Regions from separate parts of the Bradyrhizobium sp. UFLA05-89 genome, predicted to be linked through region 1. Evidence: predicted binding sites of a transcription regulator. Region 1 holds the regulator's gene; each other region holds the start of a gene.
What was found. The regulator PhoB, encoded in region 1, activates phosphate uptake and scavenging genes when phosphate is short. The targets are predictions, from matches to a motif close to TGTCATNNANCTGTCAT.
Positions count from the first base shown of each region.

Region 2: a site for PhoB is predicted at 5,676-5,692, ahead of SO139_RS17380 (glycerophosphodiester phosphodiesterase family protein). Genes of this name have one in related genera too.
Region 3: a site for PhoB is predicted at 4,932-4,948, ahead of pstS (phosphate ABC transporter substrate-binding protein PstS). Genes of this name have one in related genera too.
Region 4: a site for PhoB is predicted at 5,279-5,295, ahead of SO139_RS06190 (DUF47 domain-containing protein). Genes of this name have one in related genera too.

Region 1 covers NZ_JBANBA010000016.1:89,560-97,149, forward strand. Annotated here, with positions in the region: gene SO139_RS11555 (ATP-binding protein) at 1-1,070, shown strand, start outside; gene pstS (phosphate ABC transporter substrate-binding protein PstS) at 1,214-2,224, shown strand; gene pstC (phosphate ABC transporter permease subunit PstC) at 2,417-3,406, shown strand; gene pstA (phosphate ABC transporter permease PstA) at 3,408-4,253, shown strand; gene pstB (phosphate ABC transporter ATP-binding protein PstB) at 4,250-5,068, shown strand; gene phoU (phosphate signaling complex protein PhoU) at 5,080-5,796, shown strand; gene phoB (phosphate regulon transcriptional regulator PhoB) at 5,811-6,518, shown strand; gene SO139_RS11590 (GcrA family cell cycle regulator) at 6,744-7,256, opposite strand.
Region 2 covers NZ_JBANBA010000029.1:33,357-40,946, forward strand. Annotated here, with positions in the region: gene SO139_RS17350 (zinc-binding dehydrogenase) at 1-239, shown strand, start outside; gene SO139_RS17355 (MBL fold metallo-hydrolase) at 352-1,350, shown strand; gene SO139_RS17360 (NADPH-dependent FMN reductase) at 1,534-2,085, shown strand; gene SO139_RS17365 (FtsB family cell division protein) at 2,327-2,644, shown strand; gene SO139_RS17370 (helix-turn-helix domain-containing protein) at 2,854-3,813, shown strand; gene adh (aldehyde dehydrogenase) at 4,125-5,642, shown strand; gene SO139_RS17380 (glycerophosphodiester phosphodiesterase family protein) at 5,781-7,169, shown strand; gene pdhA (pyruvate dehydrogenase (acetyl-transferring) E1 component subunit alpha) at 7,339-7,590, shown strand, end outside.
Region 3 covers NZ_JBANBA010000020.1:98,845-106,434, reverse strand. Annotated here, with positions in the region: partial or broken gene SO139_RS13725 (IS110 family RNA-guided transposase) at 1-265, opposite strand, end outside; gene SO139_RS13720 (AraC family transcriptional regulator) at 401-1,198, opposite strand; gene SO139_RS13715 (MFS transporter) at 1,263-2,435, shown strand; gene SO139_RS13710 (cation:proton antiporter domain-containing protein) at 2,539-4,806, shown strand; gene pstS (phosphate ABC transporter substrate-binding protein PstS) at 4,993-6,045, shown strand; gene SO139_RS13700 (hypothetical protein) at 6,493-7,038, shown strand; gene SO139_RS13695 (ATP-dependent Clp protease proteolytic subunit) at 7,165-7,590, shown strand, end outside.
Region 4 covers NZ_JBANBA010000007.1:111,468-119,057, reverse strand. Annotated here, with positions in the region: gene SO139_RS06220 (ArsC family reductase) at 1-115, shown strand, start outside; gene SO139_RS06215 (ABC transporter ATP-binding protein) at 511-1,266, shown strand; gene SO139_RS06210 (ABC transporter ATP-binding protein) at 1,259-2,008, shown strand; gene SO139_RS06205 (ABC transporter substrate-binding protein) at 2,045-3,268, shown strand; gene SO139_RS06200 (branched-chain amino acid ABC transporter permease) at 3,342-4,211, shown strand; gene SO139_RS06195 (branched-chain amino acid ABC transporter permease) at 4,213-5,181, shown strand; gene SO139_RS06190 (DUF47 domain-containing protein) at 5,337-5,981, shown strand; gene SO139_RS06185 (inorganic phosphate transporter) at 6,081-7,085, shown strand; gene sugE (quaternary ammonium compound efflux SMR transporter SugE) at 7,078-7,392, opposite strand; gene SO139_RS06175 (peptide chain release factor 3) at 7,549-7,590, shown strand, end outside.

The DNA of each region.
Region 1 (7,590 bases):
ACCCGGTCGAAAACGCGGCGGTGGCCGCGGTTGTCTCGGGCATGCCGGACCCGGCCGTGCTGCTCGATCGCGCCGGGCGCGTCATCCATCTCAATGCTGCCGCAGCCCAGCTCGCGCCAGCGCTGCGCAAGAACGAGCTCGCCCAGTTCGCGCTGCGCTCGCCGGAGATCATCACCGCGCTGCGCGAGGCGATCGCTACATCCGAGCCGCGCCGCGCCGACTATCTCGATCACGTGCCGGTCGACCGCTGGATGGAGCTGATCATCACACCGGTTCCGGTGCCGACCACGTTCGGCGGCGCTGACAAATGCATGCTGATGACCTTCCACGATCAGACGCCGCTACGCCGGGTCGAGGAGATGCGCGCCGATTTCGTCGCCAATGCCAGCCACGAGCTGCGCACGCCGCTGGCCGCGCTCTCCGGCTTCATCGACACGCTTCAGGGCCAGGCCAAGGACGATCCCAGGGCGCGCGAGCGCTTCCTCGGCATCATGCACACCCAGGCGACCCGCATGGCGCGCCTGATCGACGATCTGTTGTCGCTTTCGCGGGTGGAATTGTCGGCGCATGTGCGGCCCGACACGCTGGTCGATGTCGTGCCGATCATCCGCCAGGTCGCTGATGGGCTCGAACCGCTGGCGCGCGAGCGGCAGGTGGACGTCGAGATCAATCTGCCGGAGACGGCGGTGATGATCGCGGGCGACCGCGAGGAATTGTTGCGGCTGTTCGAGAACCTGATCGAGAACGCGCTGAAATACGGCGCCTCGGGCGGGCGGGTGATCGTCTCGCTCGGCATGGTCACGGCGGCTGACGGCTCGCCGGAAATCCGCGTCCTGGTGCGCGACTTCGGCCCCGGAATTGCACCGGAACACCTGCCAAGGCTGACCGAGCGGTTCTACCGGGTTGACGTCGGCGACAGTCGCTCGCAGGGCGGGACGGGCCTCGGATTATCGCTGGTGAAACATATCGTTAACCGGCACCGCGGCCGGCTTTTGATCGAAAGCGTGCTCAAACAGGGCGCCACTTTCACGGCCTGTTTTCCCCAGGCCAAGCCCCCAGCTGCAAGCTGAAAATCCAGCTATCTCAGGCGCTTAAGCCTGTCATCCGACTGTCACGAAACCTTCGTAAAAGCACTACCGATCGCTCCTAAAGGGGCGGCGCGGGAGCGCGATCGGGCGCGCATGGCGCTTCGCTCCCCACTATGGAGACCAGCATGAATTTCATCAAAACTATCGTCGCTGCTGGCCTGGTGGCCGCATCGACGTCGGCCTTCGCTGCCGACATCACCGGCGCCGGCGCGACGTTCCCGTTCCCGATCTATTCGAAGTGGGCTGACGCCTACAAAAAGGAGACCGGCAACGGTCTGAACTATCAGTCGATAGGCTCCGGCGGCGGCATCAAGCAGATCCAGGCCAAGACCGTGACCTTCGGCGCCAGCGATGCGCCACTCAAGGCCGAGCAGCTCGAGAAGGACGGCCTCGTTCAGTGGCCGATGGTCATGGGCGCCATCGTCCCCGTGGTCAACATCGAGGGCGTGAAGGCCGGCGAGCTGACCTTCGACGGCGAGACCCTCGCCAACATCTACCTCGGCAAGATCACCAAGTGGGATGATGCTGCCATCAAGAAGCTCAATCCGAACGTGAAGCTGCCGTCGGACGCGATCACCGTGGTCCGCCGCTCGGACGGTTCGGGCACCACCTTCAACTTCACCAACTACCTCTCCAAGGCCAGCGCGGACTGGAAGAGCAAGGTCGGTGAGGGCACGGCCGTCGAATGGCCGGTCGGTGTCGGCGCCAAGGGCAACGAGGGCGTGTCGGGCAACATCAGCCAGACCAAGAACTCGATCGGTTATGTCGAGTACGCCTATGCCAAGCAGAACAAGCTGACCTACACCGGTCTCGTCAACAAGGCCGGCAAGCCGGTGCAGCCGACCGTCGAGGCCTTCCAGGCGGCCGCGTCCAACGCCGACTGGGGCAAGGCTCCGGGCTACTACGTCATCCTGACCGACCAGCCCGGCGACAAGTCCTGGCCGATCACCGCGGCGACCTTCATCCTGATGCACAAGGACGCCACCGACAAGGCGGCCTCGCAGGAAGCCATCAAGTTCTTCCGCTGGGCCTTCAAGAACGGCAGCAAGGCGGCCGAGGAGCTCGACTACATCCCGATGCCGGACAGCGTCGTCCAGCTGATCGAGAAGACCTGGGCTGCCGAGATCAAGAGCTGATCGCAGCGGCTCTCGTCTCCCGGACGCGGTACGGCATGAAATGACGCGCCGCTGAGCCGGGACCCAGAAGACTTTGGGTGCAATAACTTCGGCCCCGGATCAGCGTCGCACCGCTTCGCGCTGCGCCGCATCCGGGGCACGAGACCGACAATAAGCGTAGATAAATTGGTACAGGGGATCGGCGTGGCAGAGATGGCCGTTCAAAGCGATATCGTCGACGACGCCGGACCATATGATCGCGCCAAGGCCTTGAGCGCGTTCAAGCTCGGCGACATGACCTTCTATTGGATCACGCGGCTCAGCGCGATCTCGGTCCTCCTGATCCTCGGCGGCATCATCGTGTCGCTGATCGTCGGCGCCTTCCCGGCCATCAGGGAATACGGCCTCGCCTTCCTGTGGACCCAACGTTGGGCGCCCTCTGCCGATCCGCCGGTGCTCGGCGCGCTCGGGCCGATTTACGGCACGCTCGTCACCTCCTTCATCGCAATGCTGATCGCCATTCCCGTCGGCCTCGGCATCGCGATCTTCCTCACCGAGCTCTGCCCGCAATGGCTGCGCCGCCCGATCGGCATGGCGGTCGAGTTGCTCGCCGGCATTCCCTCGATCATCTACGGCATGTGGGGCTTCTTCGTGCTGGGTCCGTTCCTGGCCAACACCTTCCAGCCCTTCATGATCAAGCTGTTCGACGGCGTTCCGGTGCTGGGCGCGATCTTCGCCGGCCCGCCGTCCTATCTCAGCCTGTTCAACGCCTCGCTGATCCTCGCGATCATGGTGCTTCCCTTCATCACCTCGATCTCGGTCGACGTGTTCAAGACCGTGCCGCCGGTCCTGAAGGAAGCCGCCTATGGCGTCGGCTGCACCACCTGGGAAGTCGTGCGCAGCGTGGTGATCCCCTACACGCGCGTCGGCATCATCGGCGGCGTCATGCTGGCACTCGGACGTGCGCTGGGTGAGACCATGGCGGTGACCTTCATCATCGGCAACTCCTTCCGCATCTCGTCGTCGATCTTCGCCCCAGGCACGACCATCTCGGCGGCGATCGCCAGCGAGTTCGCCGAAAGCGACGGCCTGCATCAGTCCGGCCTGATCCTGCTCGGCCTGCTGCTGTTCGTGCTGACGTTCTTCGTGCTCGCCGGCGCGCGGCTGATGCTGCTGCGTCTCGAAAAGAAGGCGGGGAAGTAACATGAACCCGATCTACGCACGCCGCCGCCGCAAGGACATCGTCATCCGTGGTCTCTGCATCGCTGCCGCCGCCTTCGGCGTCACCTGGCTCGCGCTGATCCTGATCACCTTGCTTTACAACGGCCTCACCGGTCTGAACCTTCAGATCTTCGTCGCGGACACTCCGCCTCCGGGCTCGACCGAAGGCGGCCTGCGCAACGCCATCATCGGTTCGATCATCATGACCGTGATCGGCGTCGGCATCGGCGCGCCGCTTGGCCTGTTCGCCGGGACCTATCTCGCCGAATACGGTCGCAACGACAAGTTGACCTCGGTAATCCGCTTCATCAACGACATCCTCTTGTCGGCACCCTCCATCATCATCGGCCTGTTCATCTATGGTGCGGTGGTGGTGCCGATGCGCGGCTTCTCGGCGATCGCCGGCGCGCTGGCGCTGGCCGTCATCGTGATCCCGGTCGTGCTGCGCACCACCGAGGACATGCTGCTGCTGGTGCCGAACGCGCTACGCGAGGCGGCTTCTGCTCTTGGGCTGCCGCGTTCGCTGGTGATCAAGCGGATCGCCTACCGCGCGGCGCGCTCCGGTCTCATCACCGGCGTGCTGCTCGCCACCGCACGCGTCGCCGGCGAGACCGCGCCGCTGCTGTTCACCGCCTTGTCGAACCAGTTCTTCAGCCTCAGCCTGAACAAGACGATGGCGAACCTGCCGGTCACCATCAACAATTTCGTGCAGAGCCCCTATGCCTACTGGAAGCAGTTGGCCTGGAGCGGGGCGCTGCTGATCACCCTGACCGTGCTTGCCCTGAACATTGGCGCGCGCATTCTTGGCGCCGAGAGGACTGCAAAATGAGCGATCTGTCCGTTTCCGTAAGTTCCACCGGGCGTCAGGCGTCTCCGACGCTGCCCGAGGCTCCGGCCAAGGTGACGGTGCGCAATCTCAACTTCTATTATGGCGAGCACCACGCGCTGAAGAACATCAACCTGACGCTCGGCACCAATCGCGTCACGGCGTTCATCGGCCCATCCGGCTGCGGCAAGTCGACCCTGCTGCGCATCTTCAACCGGATGTACGATCTCTATCCGGGACAGCGCGCCACCGGTCAGCTCATGCTGGACCAGACCAACATCCTCGACTCCAAGCTCGACCTCAACCTGCTGCGCGCCCGGGTCGGCATGGTGTTCCAGAAGCCGACGCCGTTCCCGATGACGATCTACGAGAACATCGCCTTCGGCATCCGCCTCTATGAGAAGATCTCCAAATCGGAGATGGACGTCCGCGTCGAGAAGGCGCTGCGCGGCGGCGCGCTGTGGAACGAGGTCAAGGACAAGCTCAACGCCTCCGGCCTGTCGCTCTCCGGCGGCCAGCAGCAGCGTCTCTGCATCGCCCGCACCGTGGCGGTGCGTCCCGAGGTGATCCTGTTCGACGAGCCCTGCTCGGCGCTCGATCCGATCTCGACCGCTAAGGTCGAGGAGCTTATCCAGGAGCTCGCCGAGAACTACACGATCGCGATCGTCACCCACAACATGCAGCAGGCGGCGCGCGTCTCGGACAAGACCGCCTTCATGTATCTCGGCGAGCTGATCGAGTTCGACGAGACCAGCAAGATCTTCACGTCGCCCAGCGACCGGCGTACCCAAGACTACATCACCGGCCGCTTCGGCTGAGGAGACAGGAAATGGCTTCTGAACATACCGCAAAGGCCTTCGACACCGACCTGCAAGAGCTCACGCGGCTCGTTGCGGAGATGGGCGGCCTTGCCGAGCGCATGATCGTCGATTCCGTCGATGCGCTGATCCGCCGTGACGTCGCGCTCGGCCAGCGCGTGGTGGCAACCGACGCCGAGATCGACGCGCTCCAGAAGAAGATCGAGGAGCGCGCCGTGCTCACGATCGCGCGCCGCCAGCCGATGGCGGTCGACTTGCGCGAGATCGTTGGCGCCATGCGCGTCGCGACCGATCTGGAGCGGATCGGCGACCTTGCCAAGAACATGGGCAAGCGCGTCGCCGCGCTCGAGACCGATTTCCATCCGCTAAAGCTGTTCCGCGGCCTGGAACACATGACCGACCTCGTGCAGCAGCAGGTGAAGTCGGTGCTGGACGCCTATGCCGCGCATGACCTGCCGGCGGCGATGGTGGTGTGGAAAGGCGACGAGGAGGTCGACGCGATCTGCACCTCGCTGTTCCGCGAGCTCCTCACCTACATGATGGAGGATCCGCGCAACATCTCGTTCTGCATCCATTTGATGTTCTGCGCCAAGAACATCGAGCGGATCGGCGACCATGCGACCAACATCGCCGAGACCGTTTTTTACATGATCGAAGGTCAGGCCATCGCCGACAAGCGCCCGAAGGGCGACATGACGACCTTCGCCACGACCGTGCCGAACACTTAAGGAGCGACGACGCCATGGGCGCACGCATTCTGGTTGTTGAGGACGAGGAAGCGCTGACCGAGCTATTGCGCTACAACCTCGAAGGCGACGGCTACGATGTCGAGACGGTGATGCGCGGCGATGACGCCGACACCCGCCTCAAGGAGCATATCCCCGACCTGATCGTGCTCGACTGGATGCTGCCGGGCCTGTCCGGCATTGAGCTGTGCCGCAGGCTTCGCGCCAGGCCCGAGACCAAGCAGCTGCCGATCATCATGCTCACGGCACGCGGCGAGGAGAGCGAGCGGGTGCGGGGGCTTGCGACCGGCGCCGACGACTACATCGTCAAGCCGTTCTCGGTACCTGAGTTGCTCGCGCGCGTGAAAGGCCTGCTCCGGCGTGCAAGCCCCGAGCGGCTTGCGACCATACTCGCCTACGGCGACATCGAGCTCGACCGCGAGAAGCGTCGCGTCGCGCGCTCCGGACGGCCGATCGACCTCGGCCCGACCGAATATCGCCTCTTGGAGTTCTTCCTGGAGCATCCCGGCCGGGTGTTCTCGCGTGAACAGCTGCTCGACAGCGTCTGGGGCCGTGACATCTATATCGACGAGCGCACCGTCGACGTCCACATCGGCCGTCTGCGCAAGCTGCTCAATCTCGGCCGCGAGCAGGACCCGATCCGCACCGTCCGTGGCGCCGGCTACGCGCTGGACGATCGTTTCGCGAAGGCGGAGCAGACTTAAGGTTTGCAGGTGGCAGCGGTGATCCAGCGGGCTGCCGCCACATTCTCCGATGTCGTCCCTGCGAAAGCAGGGACCCATAACCACGGGGAGTGGTTTGGCGAAGACTCGGAGTGATCTTCCCGCGCAATAACTGCGCCCTGGATTATGGGTCCCTGCTTTCGCAGGGACGACATCCAATTTGTTGAACCATCGTTGCGCGTCGGCCAGCCCCCCGCGCTGATGACCTCAGCGCGTGCCGGGCTTGGCCGGTGCGCGTCGGCGGTCCGCCGCCGGCTGGTAGGCGACGCGCGAATGCTGCGCGCAGTAGGGCAGGCCCGAGAGCGACTTGCCGCCACAGAAGAAGAAATCCGGGCTCGAGGGATCGCCGACAGGCCAGTGGCAGGTCGCCTCGTTGAGCTCGAGCAGCGACAGGCGCTGGCTCATCGGAACGACGTTGTCGTAGGTGATCGGATCGGGCTCGACCTCGACCTCGAAGGCCTGGGCGAGGGCGGTGTTGCCGCGCGAGATCGGGCGGCTCACCCGCATCATGTGCTGTGCGGGGCGCGCCTTGCGGGGCCGGGGAGCCGCCGAGGACGGGCTCTTGGCGCGACCGGACAGGCCCAGCCGGTGCACCTTGCCGATTACGGCGTTGCGCGTCACATTCCCGAGCTCGGCAGCGATCTGGCTGGCCGAAAGCCCGGCTTCCCAGAGCTTTTTCAATTGCTCGACGCGATCGTCGGACCAGGTCAAAACCGTCATTGCACCCTTCCCTTCGCCGCGCGCCTGCCAATCCTTGGGGCCGCGTGGCGATGTCTAAGCCTCGAAAAACCCGTGCCCCCAGAATCCCTTAAGGCTCGCCGGGCGCGAAAAACGCACCTGAACGTTACGCCGGTACATGAGGACTAAGAGGATCAGAACTGCTGCACGAGATGTCGTATCTGACACGGTAAACGCTACAATATGGCGTGACTCCCGCGCAAGAGTCTGCGGCTCCGCGTCCACATGTTCCGTCGCTAAAAGAACTCAAAATCGCCACCGCAAGACTACGGGTCAGGCGCCTTGCAGGGCCTTCTGGCGGCATTGACAGCGGTTT
Region 2 (7,590 bases), on a different contig from region 1:
GCTTCGGCATGGCCTGGGGCGTCGGCGGCTGGCTGCTGACCCCGTTCCTCCAGAAGATCGGGCCAGCCGAGATCGGACGGCTGCGCCAGCGTGTCGCGAGCGAATTGAAGACGACGTTCGCCAGCCACTACACCAAGGTCGTGTCGCTTCCAGAGGCGCTCGATCCGGCCAACATTGCGGTGTACGCCAAACGGGCGACCGGCGAAAAATTCCTCATCAACCCAAATAAATTTGCGTGAACGCCGACGCGAGCGTGACCAAAGAAGGTCTTGCCTTCTGAGCAAGGCGGGAGAACATTCCCGCCGCAATTGAAAGCGGAAAAAACCGCAACGCTCAGAAGGGGACATTCCCATGACCGAACTCAACCGCCGTCACCTGCTTGCCGGCGCCGCCGCCATTGGCGCGGCGAGCTTGTCGCGCCTGGGAACCACGCCAGCCAATGCGGCAGTGCCGCAAAGCGGAGCCCAGGCGCCGGGCTTCTATCGCTACAAGGTCGGTTCCTACGAATGCACCTCGATCAATGACGGGGCGCGCACCTTCCCGATGCCCGACAAGTTCGTCACCAACGTTCCGAAGGAGGAGGCGCTCGCCGCCGCCGACGCCGCCTACATGCCGAAGGGCATGGTCACGATCCCGTTCAACCCGCAGCTCATCAACACCGGCAGCAAGCTGGTGCTGATCGACACCGGTAACGGTGTTGCGAATTTCGAGGCGAGCAAGGGTGCGGTCGGCCGGACTCTTCAGAACCTTGCGGCCGCAGGCGTCGACCCGAAGAGCATCGATGTCGTGCTGTTCTCTCACCTTCATCCCGACCACACCAACGGCGTTCGGCTCGCGGACGGAGCTGTGGCCTTCCCGAATGCAGAGTTGATGGTGCCGGCCAAGGAATGGGACTTCTGGACGAGCGACGAGAACGCCGCCAAGGCCCAGTCCAACGAAATGATGAAGAACTACTTCGCCAACGTGAAGAAGACCTTTGCCGGTCTTGAATCCAAGGTGACGAAGTATGATTGGGGCAAGGAGGTTGCGCCCGGCATCACCTCGATCGGAACGCCCGGCCATACGCCCGGGCACACCTCATTCGCCGTCGCGTCGGGCAATGCCAAGGTTCTGATCCAGTCCGACGTCACCAACATTCCCGAGCTGTTCCTGCGCAATCCGGATTGGCACGTTGCCTTCGACACCGATGGTGCTCTCGCGCAGCAGACACGCCACAAGTTCTACGACATGGCGGTAGCGGAGAAGGCGACGGTGGTCGGCTTCCACTTCACCTTCCCGTCGGTCGGCCACGTCGAGAAGGACGGCGCCAAATATCGCCTGGTCCCGTCGGCCTGGAATCCGACGATCTGATCGGTTCAGTTCTTCGCGTCGGTTGGTCGGGCCGCCGTTTGGCGGCCCGATTGTTTTGGGACGACCGATCGCTTTTGCGAAACCCAGCGTTTCCAAACCGAAACGGTTCATGCACTTGCATCATCTCGCCGAGACGGATTAAGTGCGCGGGCTCGTTTCCCGCTTAGAGGTTCAAGGACAACCATGGCCTACAACATCGTCACGATCGCCGGCAGCCTGCGCAAGGAGAGCTTTTCGCTCAAGATCGCCAACGCGCTCGCAAAGCTCGCGCCGGCATCCCTCACGCTCGAGGTCATCACGCCGGCGGGTATCTCGTTCTTCAACCAGGACCTCGAGAGCGCGCCGCCTGCCGACTGGCTGGCTTTCCGCGAAAAGCTCCAGAAGTCGAACGGCGTTCTGTTCGTGACTCCTGAATACAACCGCGCAATCCCGGGCGTCCTGAAGAACGCCATTGACGTTGCCTCGCGGCCCTATGGCAAGAGCTCGCTCAACGGCAAGCCGGTCGGCATCATCTCCAACTCGCCGGGCCCGCAGGGCGGAGTCAGTGCTGCGAAAACGTTGCAGAATATCCTGCCGGGCATCGCGGGCCCGATCCTGCAGCAGCCCGAGACCTATCTGAACGCCGTCGGCGATGCCTTCGACCCCGCCGGCAACCTGATCAAGGACTCGCTGAAGACCGTACTCCAGCAGTACATCGACGCCTTCGCCGCGCACGTCGCCAAGCACCAGGGCTGATCGACTAGGCCCCACACTCCGAGCGCGTGTCCAACTCTCCGTCATGGCCGGGCTTGTCCCGGCCATCCACGGCCTTGTTGGATCGACGAAGACGTGGATGCCCGGCACAAGGCCGGGCATGACGCCCGGTGAGATTCTGCCCAATTTGACCGATCGCACTCCGGGTGGACAACAGACACCATCGGGTGGGCTGGGCAGGGGATTAGCACTCCCTTAACCAACCTGTCCCATGTTGCCGGACATGGTCACCCGTGCGCGCCTGAAGTCGATCCTGACCGGCCTTGCCCTCTACACCATGGCGGCCGCGATCGTCGGCTATTTCGGCATCAACGCCTACACCGGCAAATACGGTCTCAACGCCCGCCAAGAGCTCGACCAGGAGATCATCGCGTTGACGGGCGAACTTGCTCGGCTGAAGCGCGAGCGCGCCGAGGGCGAGCAGCGGGTGTCGCTGTTGCGCTCGGAAAAGATCGACCCCGACATGCTGGACGAGCGCGCGCGATTCCAGCTCCAGTTCGTCAATCCGCACGACCTCGTGCGGATGAACAATTCGAACTAGTTCGTCCGCACATTCTCGAGATCGAAGCTTCTGCTGATCCTCAGCAGGGCCGGCCGCCTATGTCGAAGGTCGTAATTGTGGGGCGCGCTCTCGCCTTGACGACTGCAGTGCCGGAGGTTCATGCCTTCTTGCACGCTGCACTTGAGGATTGACGCAGATCAATCGGACTGCGCCGGCAGAATCTACACTGCCATCCGGAGGAAACAGTGATGAATGGGCAAATGCACCCGCATCACGCGGCTCGCGTCGAGGCCGCCATCGCGTCAGGCCAGGCGGCACGCTCCGCGCTCGTGGCCTCGTGGTGCCGTTCCTCGCGATTGCATCATCTCGATCCCTCGGGCCGCAGGCCGCCGATCCGCCTCACCGAGGCCGAGCTATACCATGCGCGCGGTCGCGTCGCGCCGCTGCTGTCGGCCGCTCAAGGTGCGATGGACCGGCTCTATCAGGCGGTCGGCGCTGCCGGCTGCTGCGTGCTGCTTGCCGACCGCGAGGGCACCCCGGTCGATCGCCGTGGCACGCCGGCCGACGATTCCACGTTCCAATCCTGGGGCCTGTGGACCGGCGCGCTCTGGAGCGAGGAGCACGAGGGCACCAACGGCATCGGCACCTGCCTCGTCGAGCAGCGGCCTCTGACCATCGACCGCGACCAACATTTCTTCACGCGCAACACGCTTCTGAGCTGCACCGCTGTCCCGATCTACGATCATGACGGGATGCTGGCCGGCGTGCTCGACGTCTCCTCCTGCCGTGCCGACCGCACCGACGCCTTCGCCAACCTGATCGCACTTGCCGTGGGCGAGGCGGCAAAACGCATCGAGGCCGACTTATTCCGTAAAGCCTTTGCCCATGCCCGCATCGTGCTGACGCCGTCAGCCGACGGCCATTGCGGCGGTCTCGTCGCGGTCGATGCGGATGATCTCGTGATAGGTGCGACAAGGTCCGCCCGGGTCGGACTTGGGATCGCGCCCGGCCGCCCGTTGCAGCCGGTGCCCGCAGCCGATCTTCTCGGTGGCGATGCAGCGCGCGACCACCTCGCCGGTGGCCAGCGCGCAGTATTGCAGCGGGCGCTGTTGCGCGCGGGCGGCAACGTTTCCGCGGCCGCCAAGGCTCTCGGCGTCAGTCGCGCCACGCTGCACCGAAAGCTCAGGCGCTTCGAACTGAAGCACTGAGCTGCGATTTCGTCCCCGCATTCATAGCTAAATTCCTCATAGTGAGGAGCCTGCGAAGCAGGCGTCTCGAACCATGCAGGCCCGATTGTCGCCCGCGGCCATCCTTCGAGACGCGCGCTAAGACGCGCCCCTCAGGATGAGGTCGGTATGTGTGGCTGCATCCTGTGCGACTGCATCTCCTGTCGCAGAACTGCGACAGGTCGCCTCCGTCATCGCTTCGCCCCGGGCTGACAGAAGACGCCTCCCGCTTCATCGTCTGCGCAAGTCGTGAGCACACGACGATCGTGCAAACAGCAACATCGGGAGTGAACATGAACAAGGTTGAATTCGTCAACGTCGCACAAGTGCCTTTCGCCGCGAAGTACGACAATTTCATCGGCGGCAAATTCGTCGCCCCACAATCCGGCAAGTATTTTGACAACGCCTCGCCCGTGAACGGGCAGGTCGTCTGCAAGATCGCGCGCTCCGATCACCAGGACGTCGAAGCAGCGCTCGATGCGGCGCATGCTGCCAAGGCTGCCTGGGGCAGCACGAGCGTTGCCGAGCGCGCCGCGATCTTGAACCGGATCGCCGATCGCATGGAAGAGAACCTCGAGCGGCTCGCAATCGCCGAGACCTGGGACAACGGCAAGCCGATCCGCGAAACCCGCGCCGCCGACCTGCCGCTCGCGATCGATCACTTCCGCTATTTCGCTGGCGTCGTTCGTGCCCAGGAAGGCTCGATCGGCGAGATCGATCACGACACCATCGCCTATCATTTCCACGAGCCGCTCGGCGTCGTCGGTCAGATCATCCCCTGGAACTTCCCGTTGCTGATGGCGTGCTGGAAGCTCGCGCCTGCGCTTGCCGCCGGCAATTGCGTGGTGCTGAAACCGGCCGAGCAGACGCCAGCCTCGATCATGGTCTGGGCCGAGATCGTAGGCGACCTGTTGCCGCCCGGCGTGCTCAACATCGTCAACGGCTTTGGCCTCGAGGCCGGCAAGCCGCTCGCGTCCAGCCCACGCATCGCCAAGATCGCCTTCACAGGCGAGACCACGACGGGCCGGCTGATCATGCAATATGCCGCCCAGAACCTCATTCCCGTTACGCTCGAGCTCGGCGGCAAATCGCCGAACATCTTCTTCAAGGACGTCACCGCGGAAGACGACGATTTCTTCGACAAGGCGATCGAAGGCTTCGTGATGTTCGCGCTGAACCAGGGCGAGGTCTGCACCTGTCCAAGCCGTGCGCTGGTTCATGAGGACATCTACGACCGCTTCATGGAGCGGGCGCTGAAGCGCGTCGCCGCCATCAAGCAGGGCGATCCTCGTGCCGCGGACACCATGATCGGTGCCCAGGCCTCGGGCGAGCAGTTGGAGAAAATTCTTTCCTATATCGACATCGGCAAGAAGGAAGGGGCGAAGGTCCTGGCTGGCGGTGGCCGCGCCAGCCTCGGCGGCGATCTTTCGGGCGGCTATTACGTCCAGCCGACGGTGTTCCAGGGCCACAACAAGATGCGGATCTTCCAGGAGGAGATCTTCGGCCCCGTCGTGTCGGTCACGACCTTCAAGACGGATGACGAGGCGCTCGCGATCGCCAACGATACGCTCTATGGCTTGGGGGCCGGTGTCTGGAGCCGCGATGCCAATCGCTGCTACCGCTTCGGCCGCGCCATCCAGGCAGGCCGGGTCTGGACCAACTGCTACCACGCCTATCCCGCACATGCGGCGTTCGGCGGCTACAAGCAATCAGGTGTCGGCCGCGAGACCCACAAGATGATGCTCGATCACTATCAGCAGACCAAGAACCTCCTGGTCAGCTACAGCCCGAAGAAGCTCGGCTTCTTCTGATCGAGACGGGGCGGCGCCACGCGGCGCCGCTTCCGTCATCCGCCTGTCAGAGAACTGAGACAAGACGAAGGGCCGAGCTATTCAGCTCGGCCCTTTCGGCATTCGAAGCGATGCTAGGCAAAAGACGGAGGCTTGGCCATGAAGAACGTTCGTTCAACGCGGAAGATGCATGTTGGCGCGATGTTGCTCGGTGCGGCCGCTTTGGCGTTCCTCCCGCCCTCGATGGCCTTCGCGCAGGCCGGCTCGGCGCCAGCCGGCGCCAAGCCCGTTCCGACGCTCGACGGCAAGCCGCCACTGATCCTCGGGCATCGCGGCCTGCCGGGGCTGGTGCCTGAAGAGACCGAGGCATCGTATGACCTTGCAGCAGCCCTCGGAACCGACGCGCTCGAGGAGGACCTGCACCTGACCAAGGATTGTATCCTGGTCGCACGTCACAATCCCTGGCTGAACGACAATACCAACGTTGCCGAGGTGGCGAAGACCAATCCGGCGGTTGCGGCCCGCAAGCGCACGATCCCCGGCGTGCGCGTCAAGGCCCCATCTTCCCCCAGCACGCCTGCTGACTACCTCACGGATCTCACCGATCCGGCCGACCCCAAATCGGTGCTGAAATCGCTGATCGTGGATGGCGAAGACCATGCCAATGACTGGTCGATCACCGACTTCACGATGGCCGAGCTGAAGGACTGGATTGCCGGCACCACCTATGATGCGGCCAACGAAAGGCCGAAGGTCTTCAACGGCAAGTTCCCGATCATCAGCTTCCAGGACATCATCGACATCGCCAAGGCCAAGAGCAAGGAGACGGGGCGTACCATCACCGTCTATCCGGAAACCAAGAATCCGACCTGGAACAATGCGCAGGCAATCGCCAATGGCTGTGGTGCGCCCGGCAGCCATCCGCTCGAGGATGCCCTGATCAAGATCATCAAGGACAACGGTCTCAACTCGAAGGACGCCCCCATCTTCGTCCAGAGCTTCGAGCCCGGTAGCCTGAAATATATGCGCAGCCATGGCCTGGAGACGCGGCAGGTCCAGCTCATCGATGGCAACGGTGTCGACTTCAAAGCCGGCAAGGTCCTCAACAACAACATCACCAATTCGCGTCCGTTCGACTGGACGGTGTCGGGTGACGCGCGCTTGTACGATGCGATGGTGACCCCTGAGGGCCTTGCGGAGATCAAGACCTATGCCGACGGCATTGGTCCGTGGAAGCCATATATCGTGCCGCTCAAGATTTCGCCGTGGAAGGACAGCAACGCCGATGGCTCGCCCTACAAGGGATCGACGCCGGAGGCTTCGACGCAGGAAGCGACCAGCCTCGTTGCCGACGCGCACAAGCTCGGCCTGTTCGTGCACGTCTTCACTTTCCGAAACGAGAAGAAGTATCTGGCTGGCGACTATCACGGCGACGCAAGCCTCGAATATCTCAAGTTCTTTCGTCTCGGCGTGGATGGGGTCTTTACCGATTTCACGCATACCGGAGTTGACGCCCGCGCGGCCTATCTGCGTGAGCTCGGCTGGTGAGGCAGAGCCCGGGGGGAGCAATTGTTGCCCGATCGGCGCCAAAGATTTTGCAATATTTCGGTCACGTTGCAGTGCGGCATAATGAATATCGCGCGATGTCGCCGCGGTGCTTTCGCGCGCGATTGAGTTAGGTTAGAGAGGGCTTAGTTTTCTCTGACCCGGAATTCCTATGGCCGCACCCAAGAAAGCCGCCGCAAGCGCAGCGCAGGACAAGACCAACGGCGGCTCGCCCCCGGAATTCACCAGAGAGCAGGAGCTCAAGGCGCTCCGCGACATGCTCCTGATCCGGCGATTCGAGGAGAAGGCCGGCCAGCTCTATGGCATGGGTGCGATCGGCGGCTTCTGCCACCTCTATATCGGCCAGGAGGCCGTGGTGGTCGGCATGCAGATGGCGCTGAAGGACGGCGACCAGGTCATCACC
Region 3 (7,590 bases), on a different contig from region 1:
GCCAGAACCCGTCCCGCCCAGCCTCATAGGCGCAGACGATCCGCTTGATCACACGGCCCGCCTTGCGTGCTTCCTCGCGCCAACGCTGCAACAGCTTCAGCAGAGCGGCCGCGTCAGCATCAAGCTTCTTCAGCGGCTGACGCGCCACTCCCGGTATCATTGCCGCGACCAGCCACTTCGACTGGCTCATCTCGATTACTGCGACCAACGTGCTATCCTGCTCGAAGGCGGTGAGGGACCTGCCGGCGTCAAACGATTGCGACATGGGCTGCTCCATTGCGTGATCACGGCGTTCGAGGGGTGTCCACACCCTCACCGCCGCTTACCCCAGTCGCCGCTTACCCCATAGCATCTGGATTCCCCGCGAAAGCTATCGCGGGCAATGACTGCGAGGGTGAGGTTATTCCTTCCGCGCAAATTCCGTCGGCGTGCGTCCCGTCACCTGGCGGAAGGCTGCCGAGAAGGCAGGCACGCTGGCATAGCCGAGCTGCGAGGCGAGCTGCTTGACCGAGACTTCAGCATCGGTCGACAGTCTTTCGATCGCGGCCGCGATGCGGGCGCGCTGGCACCAGCTCTTGAAGCTGAGCTGCGTCTCGGAGGAGAACAGCCGGGACAACGTGCGCGCGGAGGTTCCGACCTCGTGCGCGAGCGTCTCGATCTCGTAGCTCCCGGTCGGATCATCCAGCACGATCAGGGCGGCGCGTCGGCAGCGGGGCTCCCGCGGCAGCGGCACGAAGGTCGCGGAATCCTCGGCCTGGTGCAGTTCCAGCATCACCAGGCGAACCAGCAGCTCCGTGCGCTCGGGCGCATTGCGAGAATCAAAGAGCGCCAGGATCGCCTGGTGCAGGAGCGGCGACACCCGCACCACGAACTCCTTGCCGAGCCCCTTGGCGCGCTGCTCGCGTTTCAGCCAGGGCAGGTCGAAATAGAGGGTGCGCATCTCGATGTCGGCGAGCACGTCGATGGCGTGTTCGAGATGGGCCGGCACCCAGACCGCGCGGTCCGGCGGCACCAGCCAGCGGCCCTTGGGCGTGGTTACCTGCATCGTGCCTTTCGCGGCATAGACGAGCTGCGCCTCGCGGTGCATGTGCGGGTCGAGCCGCAGGCCCTTGGGGTAGTCGCGCGCGACGAGGTGCACGCCGGCGGTCGAGCGGTGATTTCCGTGCACTTCCTTGATTGGCGTTTCGACGACAGTCATTGGCAGCATCCCGTCATGACTCCGACATATAACCCATTTCGGGACAGGAGAGGATTCGCACGTCATGAACAACCCCGGCCGGGTGATCGGTTTCGTCAACGCCGCCCATTTCATCGATCACTATGCGATGCTGATCTTCGCCGCCGCCGTGATCATCATGGGGCCGGCGCTCGGCATGGCCTATTCGGAGCTGCTGCCTTACGCGACACCGGGTTTCATCGCCTTCGGCGCGGGATCGCTGCTGACTGGTTGGCTGGGCGACCGTTGGAGCCGCCGCCACATGATGGTGATCTTCTTCATCGGCATCGGCGTCTCGATGATCTCGGTCGGCTTCGTGCAGACGCAGGTCGAGCTTGGCGCGGCGCTGCTCGCGATCGGCATCTTCGCCTCGATCTACCATCCCGTCGGCACCGCGATGATCGTGTCCTATGCCGACAGGCTCGGCCGCGAGATGGGGCTGAACGGCGTCTGGGGCAATCTCGGCGTTGCATCGTCCGCCTTGGTCACTGGCGTGATCGGGCAATATCTCGGCTGGCGTTTTGCCTTCATCGTTCCAGGCGTCGTCACGATGCTGATCGGCATCGCCTTCGCCATGACAGTCGTGCATGAGGATCGCAAGGGCAGCAAGCAGGCGGCGGCGCAGGCGCGCGTTGCAAAGCAGGACATGTGGCGCGTGGTCCTTGCACTGCTGATCGTCGTGATCGCGATCTCGACGACCTTCAATGCTGTGACGGTGGCGCTGCCAAAGCTGTTCGCCGAACGGCTCGCGGATCTCACCAGGAGCCCGGCGCTGTTGGGGGTGATCGCCGCCTGTGTCTACGTGTTCGGCGCGATGACGCAGTACACGATCGGCCGGCTGCTCGATCATTATTCGCTGAAGACGGTGGCGCTGCCGCTGTCCTTCATGCTGGCGCCGTTCCTGTATCTGGCGGCGAGCCTGTCCAACCTGCCGCTGATCGTGGTCTCGATCGGCATCGTCATGGGCGCGTTCGGGCAGGTCACGGTCAACGACGCCATGGTCGGCAAATACACCACCGAGGAATGGCGCTCGCGCGCCTATGCGGTGCGCTATTTCGTCGGCTTCACCGCGGCCGGCGCCTCTGTCGGCCTGGTCGCCTGGCTTTACGAGCAGGGCGGCTTCGTCACCATGCTGCGGGCCTTCGCCGCGCTCTGCCTGCTCGCCATCGCGGCTGCGATCATCCTGCCGCGCGAGATCAGGACGCCGCAGCCGGCGTGACGGATCATGTCCACCGGAGGCGGGAACTCGCTCCGCCTCCCGCGGGTTCTACCCCTAGTCGCCGGCACCGCGCTGGATCAACCGAAGGGGAAACGATATCTGCATGCAGTGGAGCCTGCTCCGACCGGTCGGCTTCGTTCCCGCGGCGCTTGTCCTCACGACCATTGCGGCCGGCGCCGAGGGCGGCAAATCCACAGGTCCGTCTGAATTTCTCCTGGTGGCGCAGATCGTGGTCCTGATCGCCGTGGGCCGCGGCCTCGGCGAGATCATGCAGCGCGTCGGGCAGCCTTCGGTGATCGGCGAATTGCTTGCCGGCATCCTGCTCGGGCCGTCACTGTTCGGCTGGATCTGGCCCGAGGCGCAGCAGGCGGTGTTTCCGAAGACGCCCGAGCAGAAGGCGATGATCGATGGCATCGCCCAGTTCGGCATCCTGCTTTTGTTGCTGCTGACCGGCATGGAGACCGACCTCAAGCTGGTCAGGAAGATTGGCAAGGCAGCCATCGCGATCTCGATTGCCGGCATCATCGTTCCCTTCGCCTGCGGCTTCGCGCTCGGAGAATTCCTGCCCGATGCGCTCCTGCCCAATCCGCAAGCGCGGCTGGTGGCCTCGCTCTTCATGGGTACGGCGCTGTCGATCTCGTCGGTGAAGATCGTGGCTGTGGTCGTGCGCGAGATGAATTTCATGCGCCGCAATGTCGGCCAGATCATCGTCGCGACCGCAGTCATCGACGACACGATCGGCTGGATCATCATCGCCGTCATCTTCAGCCTCGCATCGCAAGGCACGCTCGATGTCGCTTCCGTCGCCAAGGCCGTGATCGGTACGCTGGCCTTCCTCGCCGTCAGCTTCACCGTCGGCCGGCGGCTGGTGTTCCACCTTATCCGCTGGGCCAACGATACCCTCGTCAGCACCGCGCCGGTCATTACCGTGATCCTGCTGCTGATGGGTACCATGGCGCTGATCACGCATCTCATCGGCGTGCACACCGTGCTCGGCGCCTTCGTCGCCGGCATCCTGGTTGGGGAGTCTCCGATCCTGACCCGGCAGATCGACGAGCGCCTGCGCGGATTGATCTCGAGCTTTTTCATGCCGGTGTTCTTCGGTCTCGCCGGGCTCAGCGCAGATCTCACGGTGCTCCGCGATCCCCATCTCCTGATGCTCACCGGCCTGCTCGTCCTGATCGCGAGTGTCGGCAAGTTCGGCGGCGCCTTCGTCGGCGGGACCATAGGCGGTCTGAGCTACCGGGAATCGCTGGCGCTCGCGAGCGGGATGAACGCGCGCGGCTCGACCGAGGTCATCATCGCGACCATCGGCCTTTCCATCGGCGTGCTCAGCCAGAACTTGTTCACGATGATCGTGACGATGGCGATCGTGACGACAATGGCAATGCCGCCGATGCTGCGCGTGGCACTGTCGAAGCTGCCGATGAGCAGGGAGGAGAAGGAGCGGCTCGAGCGCGAGGAGTTCGAGAAGCGCGGTTTTGTCGCCAATCTCGAGCGGCCCCTGCTGGCCGTCGACGAAAGCGTCAACGCTACCTTTGCCGCCCACATCGCGGGCCTGGTCGCCGGCATGCGTGGCCTGCCGATCACGGTGCTGCAAATTGGCCGACGAGCGAAGGAACAAGAAAAGGGAGTCAGCGAAGGGGAGAGTCACGAAGCCGTGGTGAAGAGAGCCGCCGAAGCTGTCGCCGGCATTGGCGGCGGAGAGGGCGGCCACGTCGACGTCATCACGCGAACCCGGCGGGCGGAGCTGGGCGAAGCGATCGCCGACGAAGCGCGGAAGGGATTTGACCTCCTGGTCGTGGGCGTCGACAAGGTTACCGCGACCAAGGATCGTTTCGACAGGAAGGTCGAGGATGTCGCAGCGGAGTTCGAAGGGCCGCTTGCGATCGTGGCGGCCAAAGGCAAGCACTTGAAGCAACCGATGCCCGACGCATTCAACATTCTCGTTCCGGTCTCCGGCAGCGGCGTCTCCAAGCGCGGCGCGGAAGTTGCGGTCGCTCTGGCGCAGGCGGGATCAGGCTCGCTCCGCGTCGTCTATGTGGCGACGACCCGGGACAAGGGCGCGCAGCGTGGTACGTCCCGCGGACTGACCAAGGAGGAGGGCATCCTCAAGGACACAAGCGATCTCGCCGCTCGTTACGACGTCGACATCACGACGACGTTGCGCGTGAACCGCGCGCCGGAGGCGGCGATCCTCCGTGAGATCGACACCACCGATGTCGATCTCGTGGTCATGGGCGTCGACCGCATCCAGGCCGATCATCTCTCCTTTGGAGGCGTCGCTGATGCGGTGCTCAGGCAGTCGAAGGTTTCGGTGCTCCTGGTGTCGAGCGGCGAGGCACGCCGGACTCCCGCGGAGAAAGCCTAGCACTTCATCTCTGCGCCTTGCAGGTCGCGGTTACCCGCCTTGGTCCACGCTTGGCCACTCACAAGCGGGATACTTTGGGAGCCAAAGCGAAGTGCGAAATTGGCTGGCGCCGACATTTCGTTTTTGTTACATTTTTGTGACATAGGCCACACCTGCTGCTCTGCTCGACTTGATAGGGTTGAGTCCATGATGGCGCATCTCAGGCTACCGATCATCTTCATCGCCCTTGTCGTTGCGACCCAGAGCCTGGCCGCCGAGACCAGGGGTGCGGGCTCCACTTTCGTTTCGCCCGTGATGGCGAAATGGATCGACGCCTACAAGGCAACGACCGGCAATACCGTCAGTTATCAGGCGGTGGGCTCGAGCATTGGCGTCGGCTTGATCAAGAAGGAAGCCGTCGATTTCGGCGCGACCGATATGCCGCTTGACCCGAAAGAGTTGCAGAAGCTCGACATGATGCAATTTCCGATCGTGATCGGGGGCGTCGTCCCGGTTGTCAATATCGAGGGCGTGAAGCCGGGCCAGATTCGCTTCACGGGCCAGATGCTGGCGGACATCTACCTCGGCAGGCTGAGATCATGGGATGATCCAGCCATTCAGGCGGTCAACCCCGATCTGAAGCTGCCGGCCAAGCCGATCACCGTCGTCCATCGCATCGATGGATCCGGGACGACGTTCAACTGGTCGAACTATCTCTCGAAGATCAGCGCGCAATGGAAGGCAAGCGTAGGCGAGGGTACCTCGGTCGAGTGGCCGCTCGGGCTGGGCGGAAAAGGCAATGATGGCGTCGCCTCGCTCGTCAGTCTGGTCCCCGGCTCGATCGGCTACCTTGAATATTCCTACGCGCTGCAGCGGCTCGACAGGATTTCCTTCGGCGTGGTCCAGAACAGCGCCGGCAACTTCGTCAGCCCCAACGCCAAATCATTCCAGGCAGCAGCCTCGAGCGCAGCCTGGACGACGGCGAAAGATTTCTATCTCGTTCTCACCAATGCTCCCGGGGAAGATGCATACCCCATCACGGCCACGACATTCGTGTTGATGCACAAGCAGCCAAAATCGCCGGAGAGGTCGACAACCACCATCGACTTCGTTCGCTGGTCTCTGGAAAGCGGCAAGTCCCAGGCCGAAATGCTCAACTACGTTCCCCTGCCGGCCGCGTTGATCCAGCAGATCGAGTCGTATTGGCAGCAGAGCCTTCAAGCCTCCACGATGTCGGCATCGGCCGCCAGCAAGCAATGACATTTGTGTGTGGCGTTGGTATGCCGATCGCCTAGGGTCTCGCGAACCGTCACATCAAATGAGCGATGGGGAATTGGGTCGCAACGGAACGACGGCTTGGGCTCAATCGCGTCGACATGGCCACATCCTCTCTCTCGTCCGCCATGGACAACACCTGACGTCACCACATTCGTCCGAGAGCCGTCTGCAGGTCATGAGAGCCAGAGGCCCAACAGGGCTGGCTAGGTCGTCCCCACGTGTTGCGACAATGACATCATGCACCTGATTTGCCGCGACGCGTCAAATTGTGTCGGAAAATACGAAAATCTCCGTTCCGTCGCGTCGACAGGGGCACGGCCGCCAGCGTTAACGATGTCTGCATCCTGATAATTCGTCGATACTTCTTAGCGAAGTCTTATGGGGTTCATCCTTAGGTAGCAGGCGACTTCAGTGTCAGGAGTAACCACAATGTCGTTCGGCAAGCGTCAATCCGGAGTTGGTGCCGGTGCACAAGCTCTTAACGTCGACATGGCTGCTGCACGAAGCTCGGCCGGCACCGACGCGGCTCAGGCGACAGGCGGCCCGCTTCGCTGGCTCATCCTGTTTCTCGCTTGTTGCGGGGGGCTTTACGGGCTGTTTGTCAGCTATGGTCCGGACATCGTGCGCGACCATCGCCTGGCCGGAACCTGGCAGCCAGCGTATGACTTGCAGGCTATGGAGGGTAAGTGCAAGCGAACAAACTTCGTGATCACCTTCTGCACGGCCAAGATCAAATCTGTCGCCAAGCCTGATCAAGCGCCGATCGATGTTGGTTTCTACATGCTCTTCTCAGGCGGTGGCGGGGAGGCGCTCGTGCCGGTGCGCTCAACGACCGACCGCACGGCGGTCTCGATCTTCTACGCCGCGGAAGCAAAGCTCTGGAACCGTACGCTGTCGTTTGTTGTCTCGGCGGGCATATTGGCTCTGATGGCCTTCGTCGCGCTCTCGCTTCTCGGGAAAGCGGTCAGGTCATGATGACCGACGTCTGACCGCGAGCGTCACCTCGCCGATCATTTCGAAAGCACCGTTCATTGTATCCGTAAGGTTTCTGAAGAACATCCCGGATTCATCCACTCCCTTTGCAGATCGAGTGCGTAGGCCGTGTCATTGCTCAAAGTTCTTGGCGCCATCTGCGGCATTTTGCTGTTTTGGGGCTATTTCCAATTGCCTTCCGGCTCCGGCGACGTGGCGTCTCGACAGACCCTGTCCATCAGCGAGGAGACGGACCGCGTCCTGCTCGGCTGGAGCGGGCCGGTGCAGGAGCCGATGAGCGAGCGTGTCGCTGCGGCCCTTGATCGTTACAAGGCCGATCGACGCCGGCTCGTGCTCGTCCTCAACTCGCCGGGCGGCTCGATCGAGCATGGACGCAAAGTCGTCGCCGCGATCCGCGCCCGCGATCGTGCGATCGATACGCTCGTCCAGAAAGCCGGCGTCTGTGCCTCGATGTGCGTTCCGATTTTTCTCGCTGGCGCCAGCCGGATGGCCGATCCCGAAGCCTACTTCATGTTTCACCAGGCCAGCTTACAG
Region 4 (7,590 bases), on a different contig from region 1:
GATGCTGGCGCAACCCTCGATGATCAAGCGGCCCGTCCTCGAGACGGGCGGCAAGCTCCTGGTCGGATTCAAGCCGGACATCTATGCCAAGGAAGTCGGCGCCAAGAAACGCTAAAGGCGAGCTTCGCTGATCGTCTTCGTTGACGCGATGACGTGGGTGATTCTGTCATCGGTTGGTTCAGGAGATCACGTTGCCTGATCGATTGGCGACTGACGGAGCGGGCTGGCGGAGCCTGCGAAAGACCGTTAACGACGGCTTGGATGACCGGTGCTTTGCGCGCGAGGTCATCGGCAGGTGCGACATCAATGTCTTCGACTAAGGGAGCATCTGTCCCGCGGGTCGGCAATGTGACCGGCACAGCTTTCCGCCTTGCCTAACCCCCGTCACCTCCGGCATATTCCGCCGCCGGAGGCGGCGTTCCGGAAAGGGCTCCAAGGCTTCCGGAAAGCCGATAGCAATAAGCAAAGCCACGCGCGGCCAGCGCGTCGCGCGGGCAGGGGGAAATTTGTTTGGCCGATGAGTTCATTCTCGAAACGGAAGGGCTGACCAAGGAGTTCGCGGGATTCTTCGCCGTCCGCGATGTCGCCCTCAAGGTCCGCCGTGGGAGCATTCACGCGTTGATCGGTCCGAACGGGGCCGGGAAGACGACGTGCTTCAATCTCCTGACCAAGTTCCTCAGGCCGTCTGCCGGAAAAATCCTCTACAAAGGCCAGGACATCACCGCGATGGCGCCGGCCGACGTCGCGCGCATGGGATTGGTGCGCTCGTTCCAGATCTCGGCGGTGTTTCCGCATCTCACGGCGCTGGAAAACGTGCGTGTTGCGCTTCAGCGCCAGCACGGCAGCTCGTTCGATTTCTGGCGCTCCAAGTCCGTGCTCAACCGTTTCAACGATCGCGCGCGCGAGTTGTTGTACGATGTCGGCCTCAGCGAGTTTGCCAACACGCCCGCGGTCGAGATGCCCTATGGGCGCAAGCGCGCACTCGAGATCGCAACCACGCTCGCGCTCGATCCGGAGATGATGCTGCTGGACGAGCCGATGGCCGGCATGGGCCACGAGGACATCGACAAGATCGCGGCGCTGATCAAGCGCATCTCCGCGAAATACACCATCCTGATGGTCGAGCATAATTTGAGCGTCGTGGCCAATCTTTCCGACATCATTACCGTGTTGACGCGCGGGCAGGTGCTTGCTCAAGGCCATTATAGCGAGCTCACCAAGGACGAGCGCGTCAAGGAAGCCTATCTGGGAGCCGGTCATGCCTGACACTGCGATCGCCGAGGCACCGGCGAAGGCTGCAACGACCGGCGGCAATATCCTCCAGGTGCGCAACTTAGAGGCCTGGTACGGCGAGTCCCACATCCTGCACGGGATCAATTTCGACGTGAATGCGGGCGAGGTCGTCACGTTGCTCGGGCGCAACGGCGCCGGCAAGACGACCACGCTGAAGTCGATCATGGGCGTCATCGGCAAGCGCACCGGCTCGGTGCGGTTCAACAACCAGGAGATCATCCGCGCGACCTCGGACAAGATAGCCCGCATGGGGATTGCCTTCTGCCCCGAGGAGCGCGGCATCTTCGCGAGCCTCGACGTGCGCGAGAACCTGATGCTGCCGCCGATCGTGCGGGCCGGGGGGCTGTCGCTCGACCAGATCTTCGAGCTGTTTCCGAACCTCAAGGAACGCCTGAGCAGCCAGGGGACAAAACTCTCCGGAGGCGAGCAGCAGATGCTGGCAATTGCGCGCATCCTGCGCACCGGCGCGAGCTTCCTCATGCTGGACGAGCCGACGGAAGGTCTTGCACCCGTCATCATCCAGCAGATTGGCCATACCATTGCGCGGCTGAAGAAGGAGGGTTTTACCATCCTGCTGGTCGAGCAGAACTTCCGCTTCGCCTCCACGGTCGCCGACCGCTATTATGTCGTCGAGCATGGCAAGATCATTGACGGATTCTCCAATGCGGAGCTTGCTGCCAATATGGACAAGCTCCACGCCTATCTCGGCGTCTAGAACTGCCAACGAGAAACTTCAAAAAAGGAAAGTTGCATGAAGACCAGGTCAATTGCGTCATTTCTGCTCGGCACCGCGCTGTCGCTCACAGCAGTGGGCGCCGCTTGCGCACAGGACAAGACCGTCAAGATCGGCGCGCTGTCCGATCAGTCCGGTCTCTACGCCGATCTCGGCGGCCCCGGCTCGACGCTGGCGGCGCAAATGGCGGTCGAGGATTCCGGCCTTGTTGCCAAGGGCTGGAAGATCGACATCATCTCCGGTGATCACCAGAACAAGCCGGACATCGGCACCGCGATCGCGCGGCAATGGTTCGACGTCGACAAGGTCGATGTCATCGTCGACGTGCCGAATTCCGGCGTGGCGCTGGCCGTCAACAACGTCATCAAGGAGAAGAACGGGGTCTACATCAATTCGGGTGCTGCGACCTCCGATCTCACCAATGCGCAGTGCTCGCCCAACACCGTGCACTGGACCTATGACACCTATATGCTCGCCCATACCACGGGCCAAGCGCTGGTGAAGGCGGGCGGCGACACCTGGTTCTTCCTGACTGCCGACTACGCCTTCGGCGCGGCGCTCGAGCGCGACACGACGGCGGTGGTGCTGGCCAATGGCGGTAAGGTTGTCGGCGGCGTCAAGCATCCGCTCAACACGCCGGACTTCTCCTCCTTCCTGCTCCAGGCGCAGTCGTCCAAGGCCAAGGTCATCGGCCTTGCCAATGCCGGCGGCGATACCACCAACTCGATCAAGCAGGCGGCCGAGTTCGGCATCACCAAGGGCGGCCAGAAGCTCGCCGCGCTGCTTCTGTTTCTCACCGACGTCAAGGCGATCGGGCTCGAGACCGCGCAGGGCCTCAACTTCACCGAGACCTTCTACTGGGACATGAACGACCAGACTCGCGCCTTCTCGAAGCGCTTCGCCGGGAAGATGAAGAACAGCGCTCCGCCGACCATGGTGCAGGCGGGCGTCTATGCGGGCCTGCGTCATTACTTCAAGGCGCTGGAAGCGCTTGGCGGCAATCCGCACGACGGCGTCAAGGTCGTCGAGAAGATGAAGTCGATGCCGACCGAGGACGATCTGTTCGGCAAGGGCGAGATCCAGCCGAACGGCCGCAAGATTCACAACGCCTATCTGTTCGAGGTGAAGAAGCCCTCCGAATCCAAGGCGCCGTGGGACTTCTACAAGCTGGTCGGCACGGTGCCGGGCGATCAGGCCTTCACACCGCTGTCCGAAAGCAAGTGCGCGCTGTTGAAGAAGTAAGCGGCAATAACGGTTCGCCGGCCAATGCCGGCGAACCACATGAGGAACGCTGAAGGGACTGGGTGCGGGATCGATGCAGGCTCTCTATGCACAGCTACTGGTGGGACTGATCAACGGCTCGTTCTACGCGCTGCTCAGTCTCGGGCTTGCCGTGATCTTCGGCATGCTGAACATCATCAATTTCGCCCATGGCGCTCTCTACATGATGGGCGCGTTCGTCGCGTATTTCCTGCTCAACAATGATTACCTCAGTATCGGCTACTGGCCAGCGTTGATCATCGCGCCGATCGTGGTCGGGATCTTCGGCATGATCCTGGAGCGGACCATGCTGCAATGGCTGACCGGGCTCGATCATCTCTATGGCCTGCTGTTGACGTTCGGTCTGGCTCTCATCATCCAGGGCGTGTTCCAGAACTACTTCGGCTCGTCCGGTCTGCCTTATGCCATTCCCGACCAGCTCAAGGGCGGCATGAATCTCGGCTTCATGTTCCTGCCCATCTACCGCGGCTGGGTGGTCGTCTTCTCGCTGGTGGTGTGCCTTGCGACCTGGTTCCTGATCGAGAAGACCCAGCTCGGCGCCTATTTGCGCGCCGCGACCGAAAACCCGACGCTGGTGCGCGCCTTCGGCATCAACGTGCCGCGCATGATCACGCTGACTTACGGGCTCGGCGTCGGCCTTGCCGCGCTCGCCGGCGTGCTCTCCGCGCCGATCAACCAGGTGCGGCCTCTAATGGGTGCCGACCTCATCATCGTGGTGTTCGCGGTGGTGGTGATCGGCGGCATGGGATCGATCATGGGCTCGATCATCACCGGCTTCGCGCTCGGGGTGATCGAAGGCCTGACCAAGTATTTTTACCCTGAGGCCTCCAACACCGTCGTGTTCGTGCTGATGGTGCTGGTGCTGCTTGTGAAGCCAACGGGACTGACGGGAAGGGCGGCCTGATATGACAGCCTTGACTGACGACACCTTGCCAGTGACGGCGCGCGCGATGCGCGACGAAATGATCGTCTTCGTATTCATGGCGCTGGCCCTGGCTGCCGTGCCGTTCACCAGCATCTATCCGTTCTTCGTGATGCAGGCGCTGTGCTTCGCGCTACTCGCCTGCGCCTTCAACCTGCTGATCGGCTATGGCGGCCTCTTGTCGTTCGGCCACGCGATGTTCCTCGGCACTGCCGGCTATTGCAGCGCGCATGCGCTGAAGGTGTGGGCGCTGCCGCCGGAGCTCGGTATTCTCGCTGGCGTTGCCGCAGCCTTCGTGCTCTCGATCGTGACCGGCTACATCTCGATCCGCCGCCAGGGCATCTACTTCTCGATGATCACGCTGGCGCTGTCGCAGCTCCTCTATTTCATTTACTTGCAGGCGCCGTTCACGCATGGCGAAGACGGCATTCAGGGCATTCCGCAGGGCCATCTGTTCGGGATCTTCGATCTCTCCAAGGCGACGATGCTTTATTACGTCGTGCTGGTCGGCTTCCTCGCCGGCTTCCTGCTGATCTACCGCATCATCAACTCGCCCTTCGGCGAGGTCCTGAAATCGATCCGCGAGAACGAGCAGCGCGCGATCTCGCTGGGCTACCGCACCGATCAGTACAAGCTGCTGGCCTTCATCCTTTCAGGCACGCTGGCGGGCTTTGCGGGCTCACTGAAGGTGTTCGTGGCGCAGAACGCCTCGCTCACGGACGTGCACTGGTCGATGTCCGGTGAGGTGGTGCTGATGACGCTGGTCGGCGGTCTCGGCACCATTTTCGGGCCCGTGGTGGGCGCCTTCGTGATCATCGCCATGCAGCAGTACCTGGCGAGCTACGGCCAGTGGGTGACGGTGATTCAGGGCGCGATCTTCGTGATCTGCGTGCTCACCTTCCGCCGCGGCGTCGTCGGCGAAATCGCGCATTACTTCCGGAGATCTCTGTAAGCATTTGATCAAAAGCCTGTTTTCGCGGTTCTTGAAAGTGGTGGATGAAGTGCTTCGGGCGACGTGACGTGGCACGCGCGCGGCCTGAAAATGGTCTATGACAATTTGGTGACAGTCCTCCCGGACCGGCCAATCTCAACCCGGCAATTATCCCCATGATGCGTTGGTTTCGCGCCTTCCTTCCCAAGGAGGAACGGTTCTTCGATCTGTTCGACCGCCACGCCCAGACCGTGATCCACGGCTCCATCGCGCTCCAGGGCATGCTGAACGGCGGCGAGGAGACGCCGGTCTATTGCCAGCGCGTCAACCAGTTCGAGAATGATGCCGACAACATCACGCGCGAAGTGCTGACCGCGGTGCGCCGCACCTTCATCACCCCGTTCGACCGCGGCGACATCAAGAACCTGATCACCTCGATGGACGACGCCATCGACCAGATGCAGCAGACCGCCAAGGCTGTGATGCTGTTCGAGGTCCGCGCCTTCGAGCCGCCGATGCGTGAGATCGGCGGGCTTTTGATCGAGTGCGCCAACCTGGTGGGCCGCGCGCTGCCGCTGCTTCAGGAGATCGGCAAGAACGTCGCCATGCTGACCGCCATTACGGAGGAACTGACCAAGCTGGAGGGGCGGGTCGACGATCTCCATGACATCGGGCTGAAGGAGCTGTTCTTGAAGCACCGCGACGGCAACGCGATGGATTTCATCGTGGGTGTCGAGATCTACGATCACCTCGAGAAAGTCGCGGACCGCTTCGACGACGTCGCGAACGAGATCAACAGCATCGTCATCGAACAGGTCTAGCGCATGATCCGGAAAAGTGTGCAGCGGTTTTCCCTCGCGACAAACGCGGAGCGCGTTTGCGCCGAGATCATGCGCAAATCTTAAAACAGGAACCGCGCCGTGGATGCCGTGTTGGGTCTTCCCATCCTGGTCGGACTGATCGCAGTCGCGCTGCTGTTCGATTTCCTGAACGGCCTGCACGACGCCGCCAATTCGATAGCCACCATCGTCTCGACCCGCGTGTTGCGGCCGCAATTCGCGGTGTTCTGGGCTGCGTTCTTCAATTTCGTCGCTTTCATGGTGTTCGGCCTGCACGTCGCCCAGACCATCGGCACGGGGATCATCGATCCCTCGATCGTCGACGCCCAGGTGATCTTTGCGGCTCTTGTCGGCGCTATCATCTGGAACATCGTCACGTGGGCGCTCGGCATTCCGTCGTCGTCGTCACATGCGTTGATCGGCGGCCTCGTCGGCGGCGGCATGGCCAAGGCCGGGATTTCGGCCGCGGTCTGGAGCGGGCTGACGAAGACCGTGCTGGCGATCGTGCTCTCGCCGCTGGTCGGCTTCCTTCTGGCGATGATGCTGGTTGCGATCGTCTCCTGGGCCTCGGTGCGCTCGACGCCGTTCGCCGTCGACCGCGCCTTCCGCATCCTGCAATTCGCCTCCGCCTCGCTCTATTCGCTCGGGCATGGCGGCAATGACGCCCAGAAGACCATGGGCATCATCGCCGTGCTGCTCTTCTCGCAGGGCCAACTGAGCGGTGAGTTTTACGTGCCGTTCTGGGTGGTGCTGTCGTGCCAGGCGGCGATGGCGATGGGCACCCTGATGGGCGGCTGGCGGATCGTGCGCACGATGGGCCTGCGCATCACCAAGCTCACGCCGATGCAGGGTTTTTGCGCCGAGACCGGCGGTGCGGCAACCCTGTTCATGGCGACCTTTCTCGGCGTGCCCGTGTCGACCACCCACACCATCACCGGCGCGATCGTCGGTGTCGGTGCCGCCCGCCGTGTCTCGGCGGTGCGCTGGAACGTGGCAAGCTCGATCGTCTATGCCTGGGTGATCACGATACCGGCGTCCGCGATCGTCGCGGGACTCTCCTGGTGGGCGGTGCAGTTTTTCAGGTAACGAGCTTCAACCCGACGATGCCGCCCACGATCAGCCCAATGCTGGCGAGGCGCAGCGCCGTGGCCGGCTCGCCGAACAGGATGATCCCCAGGGCTGCGGTGCCGACCGCGCCGATCCCGGTCCAGACCGCGTAAGCGGTTCCAATCGGCAGCCACTTCAGCGCCAATCCGAGCAGGATGACGCTGCCGGCCATGGCGGCGAGCGTGAGCACGGATGGAACGAGCCGCGAGAAACCATCTGTGTATTTGAGGCCGATCGCCCAGCCGACCTCCAAAAGACCGGCGACGAACAGGATAGTCCAGGCCATGACGCCCCTTCGTTCAAGGCAGGGTCGTCCCCGCGACTAATGTGCCGATTAAAGGAAGGTCGTCCTTCCCGGGGTGGATATGGGACTGGCCGAGGCGCCCCGCAATCACCAGATGACCCTTGATTAGGCCCGTTTTCCCTGCCAAACGCTCCCGCCATGTCCGACATCGCCATCACAGCCGAATCGCCGGCCCGTTCC